One region of the Okibacterium endophyticum genome, then DNA from elsewhere that is predicted to be linked to it. Evidence: predicted binding sites of a transcription regulator. Region 1 holds the regulator's gene; the other holds the start of a gene.
The links. Region 1 encodes LexA, which represses DNA repair genes until DNA is damaged. Its sites were predicted from a motif close to TCGAACANNTGTTCGA; they were not measured.
Positions count from the first base shown of each region.

Region 2: a site for LexA is predicted at 4,922-4,937, ahead of ACYVF5_RS07565 (HNH endonuclease signature motif containing protein). Genes of this name have one in related genera too.

Region 1 is NZ_BAAGXA010000008.1:149,736-158,701, forward strand. Features, by position in the region: gene miaB (tRNA (N6-isopentenyl adenosine(37)-C2)-methylthiotransferase MiaB) at 1-828, shown strand, start outside; gene miaA (tRNA (adenosine(37)-N6)-dimethylallyltransferase MiaA) at 840-1,760, shown strand; gene dapF (diaminopimelate epimerase) at 1,834-2,715, shown strand; gene ACYVF5_RS12665 (class I SAM-dependent methyltransferase) at 2,739-3,362, opposite strand; gene hflX (GTPase HflX) at 3,406-4,971, shown strand; gene lexA (transcriptional repressor LexA) at 5,104-5,790, opposite strand; gene ACYVF5_RS12680 (LysM peptidoglycan-binding domain-containing protein) at 6,130-6,636, shown strand; gene ACYVF5_RS12685 (histidinol-phosphate transaminase) at 6,723-7,805, shown strand; gene hisB (imidazoleglycerol-phosphate dehydratase HisB) at 7,802-8,410, shown strand; gene hisH (imidazole glycerol phosphate synthase subunit HisH) at 8,407-8,966, shown strand, end outside.
Region 2 is NZ_BAAGXA010000005.1:691,738-700,703, forward strand. Features, by position in the region: gene ACYVF5_RS07545 (dipeptide ABC transporter ATP-binding protein) at 1-1,184, opposite strand, end outside; gene ACYVF5_RS07550 (ABC transporter permease) at 1,181-1,993, opposite strand; gene ACYVF5_RS07555 (ABC transporter permease) at 1,990-2,979, opposite strand; gene ACYVF5_RS07560 (ABC transporter substrate-binding protein) at 2,976-4,634, opposite strand; gene ACYVF5_RS07565 (HNH endonuclease signature motif containing protein) at 4,957-6,528, shown strand; gene ACYVF5_RS07570 (TetR/AcrR family transcriptional regulator) at 6,682-7,248, shown strand; gene ACYVF5_RS07575 (DoxX family protein) at 7,245-7,604, shown strand; gene ACYVF5_RS07580 (TetR family transcriptional regulator) at 7,793-8,389, shown strand; gene ileS (isoleucine--tRNA ligase) at 8,616-8,966, shown strand, end outside.

The DNA of each region.
Region 1 (8,966 bases):
CCGGCCGCCTTCACCGACGACGTGATCGACGCCATGGCAGAGACGCCGAATGTGATGCCGCAGCTGCACATGCCCCTGCAGTCAGGCTCAGACCGGATCCTCAAGGCGATGCGGCGTTCGTACCGGAGCGAACGTTTTCTCGGCATCCTCGATCGTGTGCGCGCCCGCATCCCCCATGCGGCGATCTCGACAGACATCATCGTCGGGTTCCCGGGCGAGACCGAAGAAGACTTCCAAGAGACGCTGCGCGTGGTGGAAGCCGCGCGATTCGCGACGGCGTTCACCTTCCAGTATTCGATTCGAGCCGGCACCCCTGCGGCCACCATGCCCGACCAGGTGCCGAAGGCCGTTGTGCAGGAACGCTATGAGCGGCTCATCGAGCTGCAGGAGCGGATAAGCCTCGAAGAGAACCGATCCGTCATCGGGCGAGAAGTGCAGCTCCTCGTCGCCACGGGCGAGGGCAAGAAGGACTCGGAAACACGTCGCATGTCGGGTCGGGCGGAGGACTCCCGTCTCGTGCATTTCGACATTCCAGACGGGTCGGACCTGCCGCGACCTGGCGACGTGGTCACCGTCACCGTCACGCAGGCGGCGCCGTTCCACCTGATCGCAGACTCACAGGACGGTGCGCCGCTGCGCATCAGACGCACACAGGCCGGCGACGCCTGGGATCGTGCACAGGCCGAATCGTGTGCGACCCCTGCGCACGGGCAGTCTGCCGAACCCGGCCGGGTCTCGCTCGGGCTTCCGGCACTGAGAGTGGGAGCCCCGGCCGAGCCGTCGGCGAACACGGTGCGCCCCTCAGACGAGAACGACGGCGACCGCTGAGCAGCCGAGACCTGCCCGACCCGAGGCTGATCGCGATCGTCGGGCCGACCGGCACCGGAAAATCTGACCTCTCGCTCAACCTGGCCCGCGAGCTCCACGCTCGCGGCGCCGGTGCCGAAATCGTGAACGCCGACGCCATGCAGCTCTATCGCGGCATGGACATCGGCACGGCCAAACTCCCGGCCGAGCTCAGGCAACGTGTTCCGCACCATCTGCTCGACGTGCTCGACGTCACCGACGAGGCGACGGTTTCCCGATACCAGACCGAGGCGCGTGCTGTCGTCGGCGCGATCCTCGACCGGGGCAACTGGCCCATCCTCGTGGGCGGTTCCGGATTGTACGTGTCGAGCGTGATCTTCGACTTTCAGTTCCCCGGATCCGATCCGATGATCCGCGCGCGTCTTGAAGATGAACTGGCGCAGCAGGGAAGCGGTGCGCTGTATCGCCGGCTGAGAGACGTGGACCCCGATGCGGCGGCGCGCATCGGCGCGCAGAACGCACGGCGTATCGTTCGGGCGCTCGAGGTCGCCGAGATCACCGGCGAGCCCGTGTCGGGTTCGCTGCCGGATGAACCGGTCTACTGGACCCCGGCGACGATCATCGGGCTCCGTGCACCCCGGAACGAGCTGACGACGAGACTCGATCGGCGTGTGCTCCAGATGTGGCGCGACGGGCTCGTCGACGAGGTATCGAGGTTGCGGGACCGGGGGCTTGAGAGCGGCGTCACCGCGCGACGGGCTATCGGATACGCTCAGGCCCTCGGCGAACTGACCGGGGAACTCACGCGGGCACAGGCGATCGAACTGACCCAACAGCTCACCCGGCGTTATGCGAGGCGGCAGATGAGCTGGTTCACCAGATACCGAGACGCACTCTGGTTCGATTACGACAGCGATATGCTCCTGCAGCAGGTACTGCAGTCGATCCTCTGAGCCGCGAACGAGGGTGCGGGCACGATGTATGGCGGCAGCGGTCCGCCCTCCGGTGAACCGTAGACTTGACGCCATGTCATTCACCCTGAATTTCACCAAGGGCCACGGAACCGGCAACGACTTCGTGCTCTACAGCGACCCCGATGGTGAACATCCGATGACGTCTGAGCAGATCGCCGCTGTGTGCGACCGCCATTTCGGCATCGGCGCGGACGGTGTGATCAGGGCAGTGCGGTCCCGCGCACTCGATGCCGGCTCAGCCGCCCTCGCGGAGGACCCGCACGCCGAATGGTTTATGGATTACCACAACGCCGACGGCTCGGTCGCAGAGATGTGCGGGAACGGCATCCGCGTTTTTGTGCACTATCTGATCGATCGCGGGCTGGCCGAGCTCGGCCAGGGCGAGACGCTTGCCGTCGGCACGCGTGCGGGGGTGAGGGATGTTCAGCTCTCCGCTGCGGGATACCAGGTCGATCTCGGCCGTTGGTCGCTCGACGGTGGTGAGCCACTCGTCCGTGCCAAAGAGGTGAAGGTTGCGCGGCCCGGTCTGGGCATCAACGTGGGCAACCCTCACGTGGTCGTCGCCCTGGCAGACGACGCAGAGCTCGACGCGGCCGACCTGTCGTATGCCCCACGGCTCGAACCGGTTCCCGCAGACGGTGCGAACGTCGAGTTCGTTGTGCCGCACGAGCCTCTGATCAGCAACGGCGTCGCGAGAATCAGGATGCGTGTGCACGAGAGGGGAAGCGGCGAGACCCTCTCATGTGGGACGGGCATCGCGGCAGCTGCGCTGGCCACCAGGCACTGGGCGGGCGCCGGCGCACCGAATCAGTGGCGGGTCGATGTCGCGGGCGGCTCGCTCGGCGTTCGGATGTTCCCGACCGAGGACGGCGAACACGTCGCTCTCAGCGGACCGGCAGAGCTCGTCTATACCGGTGAGCTGATGCTCGTGTAGGAACGGTCACGCCGATGCTCTGGTCACGCGGGCGACGCCACTCTGTGCTTGGCGCGAAGCACCCGATACCCCTTGCCCGTGGCGGCCCTGGTGACGGTGAAGTCGTCGGGAAGCGCTCCGTTGAGCCATCGGTGCAGACTGTCTGACCCGAGGTTCCGCTGCACGACCAGCCACGCGTCCGATCCGGACGTCAGACGGGGGAGCCAGTGCTCGAGCATCGTGTGGAGCTCGTTCTTTCCGACCCGGATCGGCGGATTCGACCAGATCGTCCTGAACCGAAGCTCGTCTGGAACCTCGGAGGGAAGAACCGCGCGAACGTTCTCGAGTCCAAGGGATCCGGCGTTCGTGCGCACGAGATCGAGGGCGCGTTCGTTGACATCGACAGCCCACACGGTCGCGAGGGGCGATTCGATAGCCAGGGTCAGGGCGATCGGTCCCCAGCCGCAGCCGAGGTCGAGAAAATTGCCGCTCGGGGGAGGCGCCGGTGTGTTCGAGAGCAGGACCTGTGTGCCCGTGTCGACGCGGTCGGGGCTGAAGATGCCACCGGCGGTCGTGACCTCGATCTCGCGGCCCGCGAGACGGACCCGGATCCTGCGTTGCTTCAGGTCACTGCCTGGGGACCCGGTGAAATAGTGATCGCTACCCATAGTGAAGAACGTACTCGACCAGAACGAACTAGGGTTAACGTCAATGACAGAGAATTCCGGCGATGACCGTCACCAGGCCGATGGCAGCTCCCCAGACAACGATGTTGTGTCCCGGGTGCTCGACCGCGCGGACACGCACGCGAGCGGATACACCCTCTTTGGACGTGCTCGAGCAGAGGCTCTGAACGATGAGAGGCCCCTGCGCGAGGATGATGAGCGGGATGGCGAGCAGCTCGATCGTGAAGAACGGCAGGCGCTTCGGCGGGTCGCCGGGCTCTCGACCGAGCTCGAAGACGTCACAGAGGTCGAGTATCGCCAGCTGCGACTCGAGAATGTCATTCTCATCGGCGTCTACTCGCAGGGTTCGCTCGATGACGCAGAGAACTCGCTTCGCGAGCTTGCAGCACTCGCTGAGACGGCCGGCGCGGTTGTGCTCGACGGGATGCTGCAGCGGCGCCCCCACCCGGACCCGAGCACGTACCTGGGCCGGGGCAAGGCAGAGGAGCTGAGGGCAATCGTGCAGTCGCTCGGCGCCGACACGGTCATCGCGGACACGGAGCTGGCGCCGAGTCAGCGGCGCGCACTCGAAGACGTGGTCAAAGTCAAGGTGATCGACCGCACAGCTGTGATCCTCGACATCTTCAGCCAGCACGCCAAGAGCAGGGAGGGCAAGGCCCAGGTGGAACTTGCCCAGCTCGAGTATCTGCTTCCTCGGCTGCGCGGATGGGGTGAATCCATGAGCCGCCAGGCAGGTGGTCAGGTCGGCGGCGCAGGAGCCGGCATGGGTTCCCGTGGCCCCGGTGAGACGAAGATCGAGCTCGACAGACGCCGCATCCACACACGAATGGCGAAGCTGCGCAAGCAGATCAAGGGCTTCGCCCCGTCACGCGAGGCGAAACGGGCGAACCGCCACCGCAACGAGGTGCCCTCCGTCGCGATCGCCGGCTACACGAACGCCGGCAAATCGAGTCTGCTCAACCGCATCACGAAGGCAGGAGTGCTGGTCGAGAACGCGCTCTTCGCCACTCTCGACGCGACGGTGCGCCGCACCCGCACCGAAGACGGGCGTCAATACACGCTCGTCGACACTGTCGGTTTCGTCAGGAACCTCCCACATCAGCTCGTCGAGGCCTTCCGCTCGACGCTCGAAGAAGTGGCAGACGCCGAACTGATCGTGCACGTGGTCGACGCGTCGCATCCCGACCCCGCGTCACAGCTGACCACGGTGAGGGACGTCATCGGCGACGTCGGCGCACGAGACATCCCCGAGCTCGTCGTCTTCAACAAATCCGATCTGATCAGCGAAGACGACCGGCTGCTGCTGCGCGGACTCGAGCCTGACGCGGTCTTCGCGTCAGCTCGCACTGGTGAGGGGATCGACGAGATTCTCGAGGCGGTTTCCGCTCTCTTGCCGAGCCCGTCGATCGAGGTGACCCTGCTTGTGCCGTATGACAGGGGTGAGGTCATTTCTATGCTTCACCGCAGGGCGCGTGTGATGCACATCGACTATCTCGAGGCCGGAACACGTGTTCGCGCACTGGTGTCAGAAGAAATCGCCGCATCGGTGGATGAGTTCATCGTCAAGCGTCGCGACGGCGTGACTGCCTGACGCGTCACCCGTCTGAGGGCGGCCGAGCGTCCACCAGCAGCCACGTCGGCGGCAACGACCGCCGTCGGCTGCTTGTCGGACCCTCAGGCTTATGACCGCGACGGCGGCGTCATCCGGGCGAACTGTGACGCGTCAGACGGATCGAAGAACGGCGACCACTTTGCCGAGCACGTCGGCGAGGTCACCGACGATCGGTTCGAAGTTGCTGTTCCGCGGCAGCAACCAGACGTGGCCGTCTCGCTTGCGGAACACCTTGACTGTCGCCTCACCGTCGAGCATGGCCGCAACGATGTCGCCGTTCTCGGCGGTGCTCTGCTGTCGTACGACCACCCAGTCGCCATCGCAGATGGCGGCGTCGATCATCGACTCGCCCTTGACCTTCAGCATAAAGAGGTCGCCCTTGCCGACGAGCTGCCGCGGCAGAGGGAAGACCTCTTCGACCTGCTGCTCTGCAGTGATCGGAACCCCGGCGGCAATGTTGCCGACCAGGGGTACCATCGCGGCGTCGCCGATCGGGGTGGTGTTCTCGTAGTCGAGCGACTCGGACGCGACCGACGGCAGCTCGATGAGCACCTCCAGGGCACGTGGACGATTCGGATCCCGCCGAAGGTATCCGCTGAGCTCCAACTGGTTCAGCTGGTGGGTCACGCTCGAGAGCGAGGCAAGGCCGACCGCGTCGCCGATCTCGCGCATGCTCGGCGGATAGCCCCGTTGACTCACGGATCGCTGGATGACTTCGAGGATCGCCAGCTGCTTGTCGCTCAGGGTCTTGCGCCGCCGCGTTGTGCCCTTGCCTGCCGGTGTTCCGCTGACCGTCATTGTGCTTCTTTCGCTCACGCGGCGCCGCCGCTGATACCCGTGTCGGTGGTTGCTGATTGAGTGTCAACCATCACACGAACTGTATCGGTGAAAAGGGCGCGAGGCAAACATCTGTTCGAGTGTGTCGCGACTCTCTTCTCATCGGTTTTCGAAAAGCATCTTGCATCTTCGAACAATCGAAGATAGATTCGGAACACATCTTCTTATAACCGGCCTCTGCGGATGCCGGTCATACGAAGACGGTGGATGACCGCAGGACGTAACAGAAGCAGCCTGTAGGAGGAAGAGCCCGTGACAACGAGCAGAGGCGGAAGGACGAACACAATGAGCGGACACCGGATGAACCGACCACGCGCGTACGTCACCCATATGGCGGGCGCAGAGCACGCCGGCCTCGTCGGCGCACAGCGCACAACGTCTGTGCCCACAACGTCTGTGCCCATAGCGTCTGTGCCCATAGCGTCTGTGCCTCGCGCATCCGCACCTCGCGTATCCGCACCTCGCGTATCCGCACCTCGCGCATCGGGACGTCTGCGGATCACGCGTCGTGGTCGCCTCGTGCTCACGACACTCGCTGCCGTGCCCGTGATCGCCGTCGCCGCCTATCTCGGACTGAATGCCGACGGTGCGGTCGCCACGTCGACGGCGAGCAGCGCGTCGTTCGAATACGTCACGATCGAGGCCGGACAGTCGCTGTGGCAGGTCGCGGTTCGCATCGCCCCCCAGGCGGACCCCAGAGACGTCATCAACGAGATCCTCGATCTCAACCGTCTGTCTTCATCGAACGTCGTGCCCGGGCAGCAGATCGCGATCCCGGCGAGCTATTCGGCGTCAGACACCGAGTGAACTCCGGGCGATTTAGTCGACTAAACGTCGGGGTGACGTCAGACGCCGAGTGAAACCTGGGCAATTTAGCTGGCTAAACTTGCGGGGTGACCTCACTCAGCGACCTTCCTATCCGCGACGATCTGCGCGGAAAGTCCCCGTACGGTGCTCCCCAGAAGGCCGTGCCTGTCGCGCTCAACGTGAACGAGAACACACACACCATTCCCGAAGCAGTCGCCCACGACATCGTGGCGCGCATCGCAGCGGCCGTCATCGGGGTGAACAGGTACCCGGATCGTGAGTTCACCGGCCTGCGCGACAGCCTGGCCGCCTATCTCGGACACGGGCTCACACGAGACAACGTATGGGCGGCGAACGGCTCCAACGAAGTCCTCCAGCAGGTTCTGCAGGCATTCGGGGGCCCGGGTCGCTCCGTGCTCGGGTTCAGCCCGACCTACTCGATGTACCCGCTGCTCGCATCCGGCACGGGAACACGCTGGATCGGCGCAGACCGGGACGACGACTTCGAGGTGTCGCCGCAGACGGCCGCGGCCGCCGTCGCGCGCGAGCAGCCCGACCTGGTGTTCCTCTGCTCACCGAACAATCCAACGGGTACTCCGCTCTCGATCGAGACCATCGCCGCTGTCTACGACCAGGCGCCCGGCATCGTCGTCGTCGATGAGGCATACGCCGAATTCGCCCCGGTGGGCACCCCAAGCGCACTCACGCTGCTCGACGGGCGCGAACGGCTCATCGTCTCTCGCACGATGAGCAAGGCGTTCGCGTTCGCCGGCGCCCGCCTCGGCTATCTGGCGGCGGACCCCGCCGTCACAGACGCGCTGCGCCTGGTGCGGCTGCCCTACCACCTTTCGGCGCTCACGCAGGCGGCGGCGACCGCCGCGCTCGCGCACAGCGACGAGATGCTCGCCATGGTCGACGACATCGCGCAGCAACGCGATCGCATCTCGACAGGGCTTCGTGGTTTGGGGTACAGCCCGCACCGCACGCACAGCAACTTCGTGCTGTTTGGCGGAGTCGACGATCCTCAGCAGACCTTCGAGGCGCTTCTCGAGCGCGGCATCCTCATCCGAGACGTCGGAATACGCGGCCACCTGCGCGTCTCGGCGGGCACGGAAGCCGAGACGACAGCGTTCCTCGAGGCGATCGCCGCATTAGACTCGACGCCATGAGTCCTTCGCAGCGCGTCGCGCGCATCCAGCGCGAAACCAGTGAGTCGAGCATCGACCTGACGCTCGATCTGGACGGCACCGGGGTGAGCGATATCGAGACCACGGTTCCGTTCTATGACCACCTGCTCACGGCGTTCGCGAAGCACTCGCTCACCGATCTCACCGTGCGGGCGTCGGGCGACATCGAGATCGATGTGCACCACACGGTCGAAGACATCGGAATCGCGCTCGGCCTGGCCATCAGGGAGGCCCTCGGCACCAAGGCGGGAATCTCGCGTTTCGGCGACGCGCTCGTGCCGCTCGACGAAGCGCTCGTGCAGGCGGTCGTCGACATCTCGGGCAGGCCTTTTCTGGTGCACGACGGTGAACCGGCCGGATTCGAGTTCCACCTCATCGGGGGCCACTTCACCGGCTCGATGGTGAGGCACGTCTTCGAAGCGATCGCGTTCAACGCGGCACTCACCGTTCACGTCAACGTGATCTCCGGCCGTGATCCCCACCACATCGCCGAAGCGGAGTTCAAAGCGTTCGCGCGCGCATTCCGGCAGGCGAAGGCATACGATCCTCTTGTCTCCGGCATCCCGTCGACGAAGGGCGCGCTGTGAGCGGTGGCGCTTCGAACGTCGTTGTGCTCGATTACGGCAGCGGAAACGTGCACTCTGCCGTGAAGGCACTCGAGCGTGCGGGCGCGGACGTCGAACTCACAGCCGACCGCAGGCGCGCCCTCGAAGCCGACGGGCTGGTCGTGCCCGGCGTCGGTGCATTCAGCGCCGTGATGGCGCAGCTGAGGGATTCGGCATCCGACGACCTCATCGACAAACGTCTCGCCGGAGGTCGCCCCGTCCTGGGCATCTGTGTCGGCATGCAGGTCATGTTCGAACGAGGAGTGGAACGTGGTGTCGACACCGAGGGCCTCGGCGAGTGGCCTGGCGTCGTCGACGAGCTCGACTCTCCAGTGCTCCCGCACATGGGATGGAACACCGTCGAGGCGCCCGAGGACTCGGTGCTCTTCAACGGCCTTCACAACGAACGCTTCTACTTCGTGCACTCGTTTGCTGCCAGGAACTGGACACTCGAGGTGACCCGGCCCTTTCCCGAGCCTCACCTCACCTGGGCGACGCACGGCTGTCGCTTTCTTGCCGCTGTTGAGAACGGACCGCT
Region 2 (8,966 bases), on a different contig from region 1:
GGATCGAACGAGCTTGCCGGATCTTGGAACACAGCACCGAGCATCCCTCGCCGGCGTCGGCGCTCCCGCTCGCGGATGCCGGTCCACGGCTCGCCGAGCAGGGCTATGCTCCCGCCGTCCGGCTGCTCGAGACCGAGAATCATCTTTGCGATCGTCGTTTTTCCCGACCCCGATTCGCCGACGAGGCCGAGGGTGCGCCCGGCGCTCAGCGCGAGCGAGACGTTGTGAGCCGCGACGACGGCGGTGCCGTGCACCCAGAACGTCCGCGAGAGCTTCTCGGCCTGCAGAAGCACCTCTGGCGGCGGAACAGGCACCGGGTTATCGCCGGAGTCTTCTGCAGCAGACGTCACCGCTCTGTGCGAGGCCGAGGGTGAGCCGCCGGCCCCCGCAGACAGGGCTGTGCCGCGCGGTTTGCCCGATGGCACGGCGGCGAGAAGACGTCTGGTGTACGGATGCTCCGGATTCTCGAGCACGCGCGCGGTCGGTCCTTCTTCGACGATCAGTCCAGAGGTCATGACGACGACCCGATCTGCGACGCTCCTGACGACAGAGAGGTCGTGTGAGACGAGCAGGATGCCGGTGCCCTCGTCGCGCAGGTCGGCGAGCAGCCGCAGGATGCCTGCCTCGACCGACCGGTCGAGGGCTGTCGTCGGCTCGTCGGCGACGAGCAGGCGGGGCTGCGCGGCGATGCCAGACGCGATCAGGGCTCGTTGACGTTGCCCGCCCGAGAGCTCTCCGGCGCGCTGCCGTGCCCGCAGCGCCGGTTGCTCGAGTCCGACGTTCTCGAGCAGGTTATGCACACGGGCCATGCGGTCAGAGGCATTCAGCCGGGTGTGGAGCGCAAGGGTGTCAGAGATCTCACGCCCGACCGGGCGGAGGGGGTCGAGCGAGACCAGGGCGTCCTGGGCGATCATGCCCACCTCACCGCCCCGAAGGCGCCTCAGCGCAGAGGCGTTCGCCGTGATCACGTCTGTTCCCGAGACCGTGAGCGCCGCGGCGCTCACGGATGCGCCGGGCCCGGCGAGACCGACGATGCTGCGCGCCGTCACGCTCTTGCCTGAGCCGGACTCGCCGACGATCGCCACACATTCACCGGCCTGAACCGAGAACGACACGGCATCGACAACCGTGCGGGCGCCGAAGCGCACGGTCAGGTCACGCACCTCAAGGAGCGGTGTGGTCATTGCGCATCCCTCCGGCGCTTCTGCGCCCCGCGGCCGATCACGGTGACCGCCGCAGCGCTCGCGACGATCGCGAGACCGGGAAAGAAGGTCATCCACCAGAAGTTCGCGATGTAGGTGCGCCCGGCGGCGAGCATCGCCCCCCACTCCGCCGCGGGCGGAACCGCGCCGAGCCCGAGATAGCTCAGCGATGACACCCAGATGATGGCCTGCCCGAGCCCGAGCGTCGCGAGCACGAAGAGCGCGGCAGACACGTTCGGCAGAATGTGGCGGGCGATGATCACCGGCCGGCTGCGCCCGAAGACGCGTGCCGCCTGCACGAACTCAGAGCTCGCGGTGGTTCGAACCTGCGATCTGATGATGCGTGCATAACCGGGTGCTGTGGCCAGTCCGACGGCGATTGTCGAGCTGAGCACGCCCGGACCGTTGACGACGATGAACAGCAGGGCCAGCAGCAGTCCGGGGAACGCGAAGAGCACTTCGACCAGCCTCGTTGTGCCGAAGTCGAGCCAGCGGGGCCCGAGGCCGGCGATGAAACCGAGCAGGGCGGCCAGGCCGATTCCGATGGCCGTGGCGAGTGCGCCGATCAGCAGCGACTCTCGTGTTCCGTGCACGACACGGGTGTAGATGTCGCGCCCGGATTCATCCGTGCCGAACGGATGCCCCCACGACGGTGGCCGAAAGGCATCCGTCGGCGACACCGCAAGGGGGTCGCCCGGGGCGAGCGCAGAGGGCATAAGCGCGGCGACCAGCAGAATGCCGACGATCGCGAGCGCGATGATCTCGGCGATGCCCGGCCTCTGACGCCTCATGTGCGTGCTCCTGAGAGACGGGGATCGATCAGGCGGTCGGCGATGTCGGTGACGAGCGTGACGATCGTGTAGCCCAGGGCGACGACGAGAACGATTCCCGTGACGAGCGTGACATCCCGAAGCTGCACGGCCGAGAGAAGGGTTCGGCCGAGCCCCTGCCGGGCGAACACCGTCTCGACGACCACAGCGCCGCTGATCAGGGATCCGAACGCCCATCCAGACAGGCCGACGGCCGGGATCGCCGCGTGTCGCAGGGTGTGGCGCCAGAAGATGCCGGATTCGCGTTCTCCGCGTGCGCGTGCGGTGACCACGAACTGTGAATCCATGGCGGCGAGCAGGGACTCCCGCATGACCTGCCCGAGAAACCCCGCGAGGGGGAGCGCCAGCGTGAGGGTCGGAAGGATGAGGCCCAGCACACCGGGAACGCTGATCGGCGGCAACCAGCCGAGTGTTGTGCTGAACACGAGCACCAGCACGGTTCCCAACCAGAAGTGCGGGACGGCCGCTGCCACGAGTTCGAGCCCGGAGCCGACGGCCCACGCCATTCGCCCGCCCTGCACACTCCAGACAGCCATAACGAGTGCGATCACCCATGCGACGGCGAGGGCGCAGAGGGCGAGGATGAGCGTGGCGCCGAGCTGCTCGCCGATCGCGGACGCCACCGGCCGGTTGAGCGAGTACGACTGCCCGAGGTCTCCGCGAACGAGACGCAGCAGGTAGTCGCCGTACTGCACGATGAGTGGCCGGTCCAGCCCGTGCTCCCGCCGCACCTGCGCGAGCGATTCTTCGCTCGCCTGCGACCCGGGACCGCCGAGGATGGCCTCTGCCGGGTCTCCGGGGATCAGGCGGATGCTGAAGAACGTCACTGTCGCCGCGGCCCACAGAACGAAGGCGAGGCCGCCGATTCTGGCGAGGAGCCACGACCACCGGCGACCGCCCGCGCGCCGAGGGCGCTGTCGTTCGGTCGACGGTGGTGGCAGGGTCACGACGAGAGCCACGCCTCGGCGAAGGTCGGTGTCGAGACCGTCGGCATGGCGCGGAGGCCGCGCAGGGACGATGTGTAGAGAAAGTGGTTCTGCTGGTCGTAGAGGGGAAGGATGTAGTGCCCCTCGAGAATGATGCGCTGCGCGTCGTGATACAGCGTCTCCCTGGCCTGGGGGTCCGAGGTGCTGCTCGCCTCGGACAGCAGGCTGTCGAGCTCGGGCAGGCTCACCTGTGCGAGGTTGGCGAAATACCCGCTCGGCGCCGGGGTGATGCTCGACGAGTGGTACAGGATGCGCAGCACGTCTGGGCCGACCTTCGTGTATGGCGCGCTCACCAGGTTGTAGTCGTTCTCGGCGAGGGCTGCGTACCAGCTCGACAGGTCGAGCGGATGAAGCCGAACGTCGAAGCCGGCGTCCTTCGCGCCCGCCTGGATCTGTTCGAACAACGACTGTTCAGCGGGGATCGACTGATTGGTGCTGACGGGAAAATCGAGAACGAGGCGTTCGCCGTCTTTGATCCGGTACCCCTCGGCATCCGTCTCGTCCCAGCCCGCATCGTCGAGCAGCTCAGCCGCTTCGTCCTGGTCGGTCTCGAACAGCTCGGAAAGCGAGAGGGCTGCCGATTCCCGGCTCGAGAGCGCGGAGTAGGAACGCTCGGCGGTGCCGAAGAACAGGCTGTCGATTCCGTCGTTCACGTCGACGGCGCGAATGAACGCCTCGCGCACCCGTTCATCGTCGAACGGCGCTTTGCCCGAGTTCAGCTCGATCCGGTTCGACGCACCGGGACGCGGGGCGTTCAGGTGCTCGATGGTGTCCACCGACTCCGCGGCCGCGATGGTGTCAGGCTGTGCGTTGTCGATGACCTGCACCTCGCCGGACTGGAGCGCCGCGTATCTGCTCGCGGAGTCCGGAATGAACCGCCAGACGATCTCGTCGAGGTAGGCGGGTCCGTCGAGATCCGAGTCCGCGGGCGGTGAGTTGTAGTCCTCGTTGCGCACGAGGGTGATGGAGTCCTGCCTGTTCCATTCCTCCACGATGAACGGCCCGGTGCCCACCGGTGACGCGCAGTTCTCGTCTTTGCTGCGCGCGAGAGCGGCGGGCGACTCCATGGCGACCCACACCTGGGACAGGCTTTCCAGGAGCGCGCTGTCCGGTTCGGTCAGCGAGAGACGGATGGTGTGCTCGTCGACGACCTCTGTCGCCGCGACCTTGCCGAGAGCCAGGTACCCGGTCGATGACGCGGTCTCGGGGTTCTGCACGTGTGCGATGTTGGCGGCCACGGCCTCGGCGGTGAACGGCGTGCCGTCTGTGAACGTGACGTCGTCGCGCAACGCGAACTCCCAGCTGAGTCCGTCGTCGCTCTCCGTCCAGTCGGTGGCGAGCCAGGGAATGACCCTGCCGTCGTTGTCGAGCGAGACCAGGGACTCCAGGTACTGCGTCGCGATGAGAGCCTGCGGATAGTTGCCCCCGACGTGCGGATCGAGGCAGGTGGGTTCGGCATCACCGGACGCATACGTCAGTGTGCCGCCTGTGACAGGGTCGTTCGCCGCGGCATCGTCGGATGTGCCTGGCGCGCAGGCGGTGAGAACCAGGGCGCTCGCCGCGGTGATCGCCAGGGTGGCGATGGAGGCGCGACGATGCGAGTGGAGCGCGGGCATGAAGATCCTTCTGTTGTGTGTCAGGTGGGTTATCGGGTGAGTGGCTGCTGGGGGTTAGTGGTTGCTGGGCTTATTGGTTTGAGTGCAGTAATAGCTTATCGGCCCAGCGGCCCGCCGGCGCTCGCCCGGTAGGGAGCCTGTCGGGGCTCGTCAGGTCGAGGAGAGCCTGCTCTGACGTAACCGCTCTTCAAGAAGCTCCGCACGTGCGCCAGGCGTCGCCTTATGGAGGTCGACGCGATCGTCGCCCTCGTGCTTCCCAGGCGCCTGCATTTCACCCACGAAACGACTAGAACATATGTTCGAATGTGTGGTAGAATCGGGTATGGCCGCTGATGAACAGAGCACTCCTCCGGATGACGGGGTGTGCTCCGCTGCGGCGCGTCGTGCGGGTGAGGTTTCGGCTTTGATCGCGGAGGTTGTTGAGGCGGATCGTGAGGTGGCCAGGGCTGAGGCGCGGCGGGTTGTGGTGCTTGATCGGGCCAGGCGGTGTGCTGAAGAGACCGTGTCGGGGGTGGTGTTGGATTCTGGTGTTCTGTCGGGGTCGCGGGTGGATGAGTTGGGGTATCGGTCGTTCATCGCGGAGCTGGCCGCGGCGATGCGGGTTTCGGAGTCGTCGGTGCGTGTGCTGGTGGAGGAGGCTCGTGTGTTGCAGGAGTCGTTGCCGTTGACTCGGGCTGCGTTGGCTGCGGGGGAGATCGGTTATCGGCATGCGAGGGTGATCGTTGATCAGGTGTGGTCGTTGCCCGATGACGCGGTGCCGGGGTTCGAGGAGCGGGTGTTGCCGGTCGCGAGGGTGATGACGCCGGCGCGGTTCGGTGTGGCGGCGCGGGTGTTGCGTGAGAGGGTGCATCCGGAGACGATCCGTGAGCGTCGGGTGAAGGCTGAACGGGGTCGTGGTGTGGAGTTCAGTCCCGCGGCGGATGGGATGGCGTGGTTCGGGTTGAAGCACACGGCGGAGATCGTGACCTCGCTTCACGCGGCGACGATGGCTGCGGCGCGGAGTCTGCACGAGGGTGCGGGTGGGGTGGATGGTCGCACGATCCAGCAGATCGCTGCTGACGTGCTCGCTGATGTGATCGTGGCCGGGCATGTCCTCGGCGGCGCCGACGGGCCCCTTGACACCTCCGAACCGGCGGCCGCCGAACCGACGACAGCTGAATCGGGCGCACCGGCCACCGCCGAAACGGCTATAGCCGGACCGGCACCCGCGATGGGGTCGGGGGCACCCGCGCTGGCAGCGGCACCCGTAGATGATGATGCTGGTGAGGGATTGGCCCGGTTCCGGGCGGTGCTCGGGATCGGGGATCGGCGTCTGTCGATCCGGCCCACGGTCATGGTCACCGTTCCCGCGCTCACTCTTCTTGATCTCGACGCTGAACCCGCGACCCTCGACGGGTACGGGCCCATCGACCCCGAGACCGCGAAACGGCTCGCCGGGAACGCGCCCTCGTTCACCCGGATCCTCACCCACCCCGAGACCGGCGCCGTCCTCTCCGTCGGCCGTGACTCCTACACCGTGCCAGCGGACCTGAAACGTGCCCTCCGGATCCGGGATCAAACCTGCCGGTTCCCGGGCTGCAACCGCAAAGCAGGGAACAGTGACATCGACCACACTGTTGACTGGCAGTACGGGGGCCAGACCGCGCTCACGAATCTTGCGCATCTCTGCCGTACACATCACACTCTGAAACACCGAACCCGGTGGAACGTGACCCAGCATCCGGACGGGGTGCTGCAATGGTCCTCGCCCCACGGTGACACCCACTTCACCTACCCCGCACACAGGCTCCCCACTCCCGCGCCCGCACCCGCACGTCCGCCGTCACGCGCACGGGAACTGCTCGACGCCCTCCTCCCACCACCCCGAGAACTCCCCACCGAACCACCCTTCTGAACGCCCAGCTCCGTTCCGGTGCGAGAAACGTAGAGACAGGCGCGATCACACGGCCCCACGGTATGGCACGGAGGGGTGGCGCTCGGAGGTGGAAGAGGTCGCGGGATTCCTCTAGGATGAACGTGTTCAGTGAACATGTTCAGGACGGTGGAGATGGCAGCGATTCGAGACGCCGCACGGCGTGAAACCCAGTCGAGGGTATTCGCTGCGTCTGAGGCGTTGTTCCGCGAGCGGGGCTTCGCCAACACGACAATCCGTGACGTTGCCGCGGCGGCGGGAGTGAGCGTGGGGACCGTGATGGCGGTCGGCGACAAGAGCACCCTGCTCGTAGCCATCTTCGACCGCCTCATCGAGAGCGTCCACCAGCGCCGGTCAGGTATCGAGACTCACGGGTCCGCATCGGATCGGGTCATGGTGCTGCTGGACCCCTTCATCGCCCTGTTCACAAGTCGTGGCGAGCTGGCACGGGCCTACGCGTCGATCCTTGTCGCCGGCCGCCACGACTCGACCGTGTTCACCGAACTCGCCGCAATGCTCGTGAGAGAGATCCGCGCGGTGTTCGGCCCCGGGAGTGACACGCTCGCGCAAGCGGTGTACCGGGCTTATCTGGGCACCTTGTTCATGTGGGCTGCGGGTGGGAGCGACGATCCTGTGGTGTTGAGAGAAGACCTGCACCACACACTCGCCGCACTCTGTCCGAAAGAGGAGAAGAATCAATGATCTTGCTACCGAGTCTGTGGTGGCTGCCCAGCCTACTCGCCGCCGTACTGCTCGCCGATGCCGCGCTGTCGGTCAGGCCTCCGGCCTTCATCCGCGACTGCCTGAACGGGGTGAGGTTCCCCCGCGACTGGTGGTGGACACTCATCGTCATCAAGACACTTGCAGCCGCCGGGCTGATCGCGGGCATCTGGGTTTCCGGAATCGGATTCGCCGCGAACCTCGGTGTGGTCGCCTACTTCCTCTGCGCGGTCGCTGCACATCTGAAAGCGCGATTCCTCGGGCAAGCGTTCTGGATCAACTGCCTCGGCATGCTTGCCTTGGCCATGATCATCCTGGTGCTGTCCTACGCGTTATAACAGTCCCGCTGCAGTGAGGGCACCGCTCGTGTTCGTGTCGTCAGCTCCGACGCTCGGTCGTGTCGACGTTGCTCCGCCATCCGACAAGCCCGCGGGCCCTGCCTTGGTCTCGTGCCGTTCGCCGATCGACTCGCCGGTTACGATGACGAGCAGAAGCAGAAGCAGAAGCAGACGACGAGGGGACGACGATGGCAGACGCACGAGTCGGGCGACCGCGCCGGTCGAGCCGAGAGACCATTGAAGATGCCGCGGCCGAGCTCTTTCTCGAGCAGGGCTACGACAAAACGACTGTCGAGCAGATCGCGCAGCGAGCCGGTGTCAGCCGGAACACCTTCTTCAATTACTTCCCAGCCAAATCAGACGTGCTGTGGGTCGACCTCGATGAGAGCATCTCGGGTCTTGAAGCAGAATTGTCCGAGACTCCGCCGTCCGATGATCCGCTCACCACTGTCGCGAGGGCCCTACTCGATGTCGCGTCGGGACATCCCTCCGATCGTGTTCCGTGGGCGCTCACCCAGGCCGAGCTGATGCGAACGGAGTCCGAGCTGCAGGCATCCGGTCTGGCGAGGATCATTCGCGCCGCTGCCGTCATCGAGACATATCTCGGCGCGTGCGCATGGTCGCACCGGCTCGAGGCACGAGTGATCGCGTTCGCGCTTCTCGGCGCCAGCGCAGCGGCCTGCGGCTCATGGGCGGATGCGGGCGTCTCCCGTCGTCCGCTGGCCGACTACCTCGCTCCGGCGATCGAGCCCGTCTGCCGAGGCTTCGCCGCAGAAGGCCCGTGAAGAGGCTATCCTTGACGACTAGAGACAGTGAACCGGCCATCACCGGGGAGTTTTCGGAAGAACAGCGGATGCTCGCAGCCGCCAAGTAGAACCGAACGGGTCCGGCCCGTCACAGCCGAAGAACGAGCGGTCGTTGTCGGTCGGTGAACGGCAGGCAACGTCAAGCGGGGTGGTACCGCGGTGCATGCATCGCCCTCGCAGGAGAAAACAACCTGCCAGGAGAGCAATGACCTACCCGAAGCCGAACGCCGAGAACGCCGATGGCACCGCTTTCGGCGTGACGCCGTCCCCTCGATTCCCCGAGATCGAAAAGAACGTTCTCGAGTTCTGGAAGAAGGACAAGACCTTTCTCGCCTCGATCGAGCAACGCGAGGGCTGTGAGGAGTGGGTGTTCTACGATGGTCCGCCCTTCGCAAACGGCCTTCCGCACTACGGCCACCTTCTGACCGGGTATGCCAAAGACCTGTTCCCTCGGTTCCAGACCATGCGAGGCAAGCAGGTGCACCGCCGGTTCGGCTGGGACACCCACGGACTCCCGGCAGAGCTCGAGGCGGAGCGGCAGCTCGGGATCACTGAC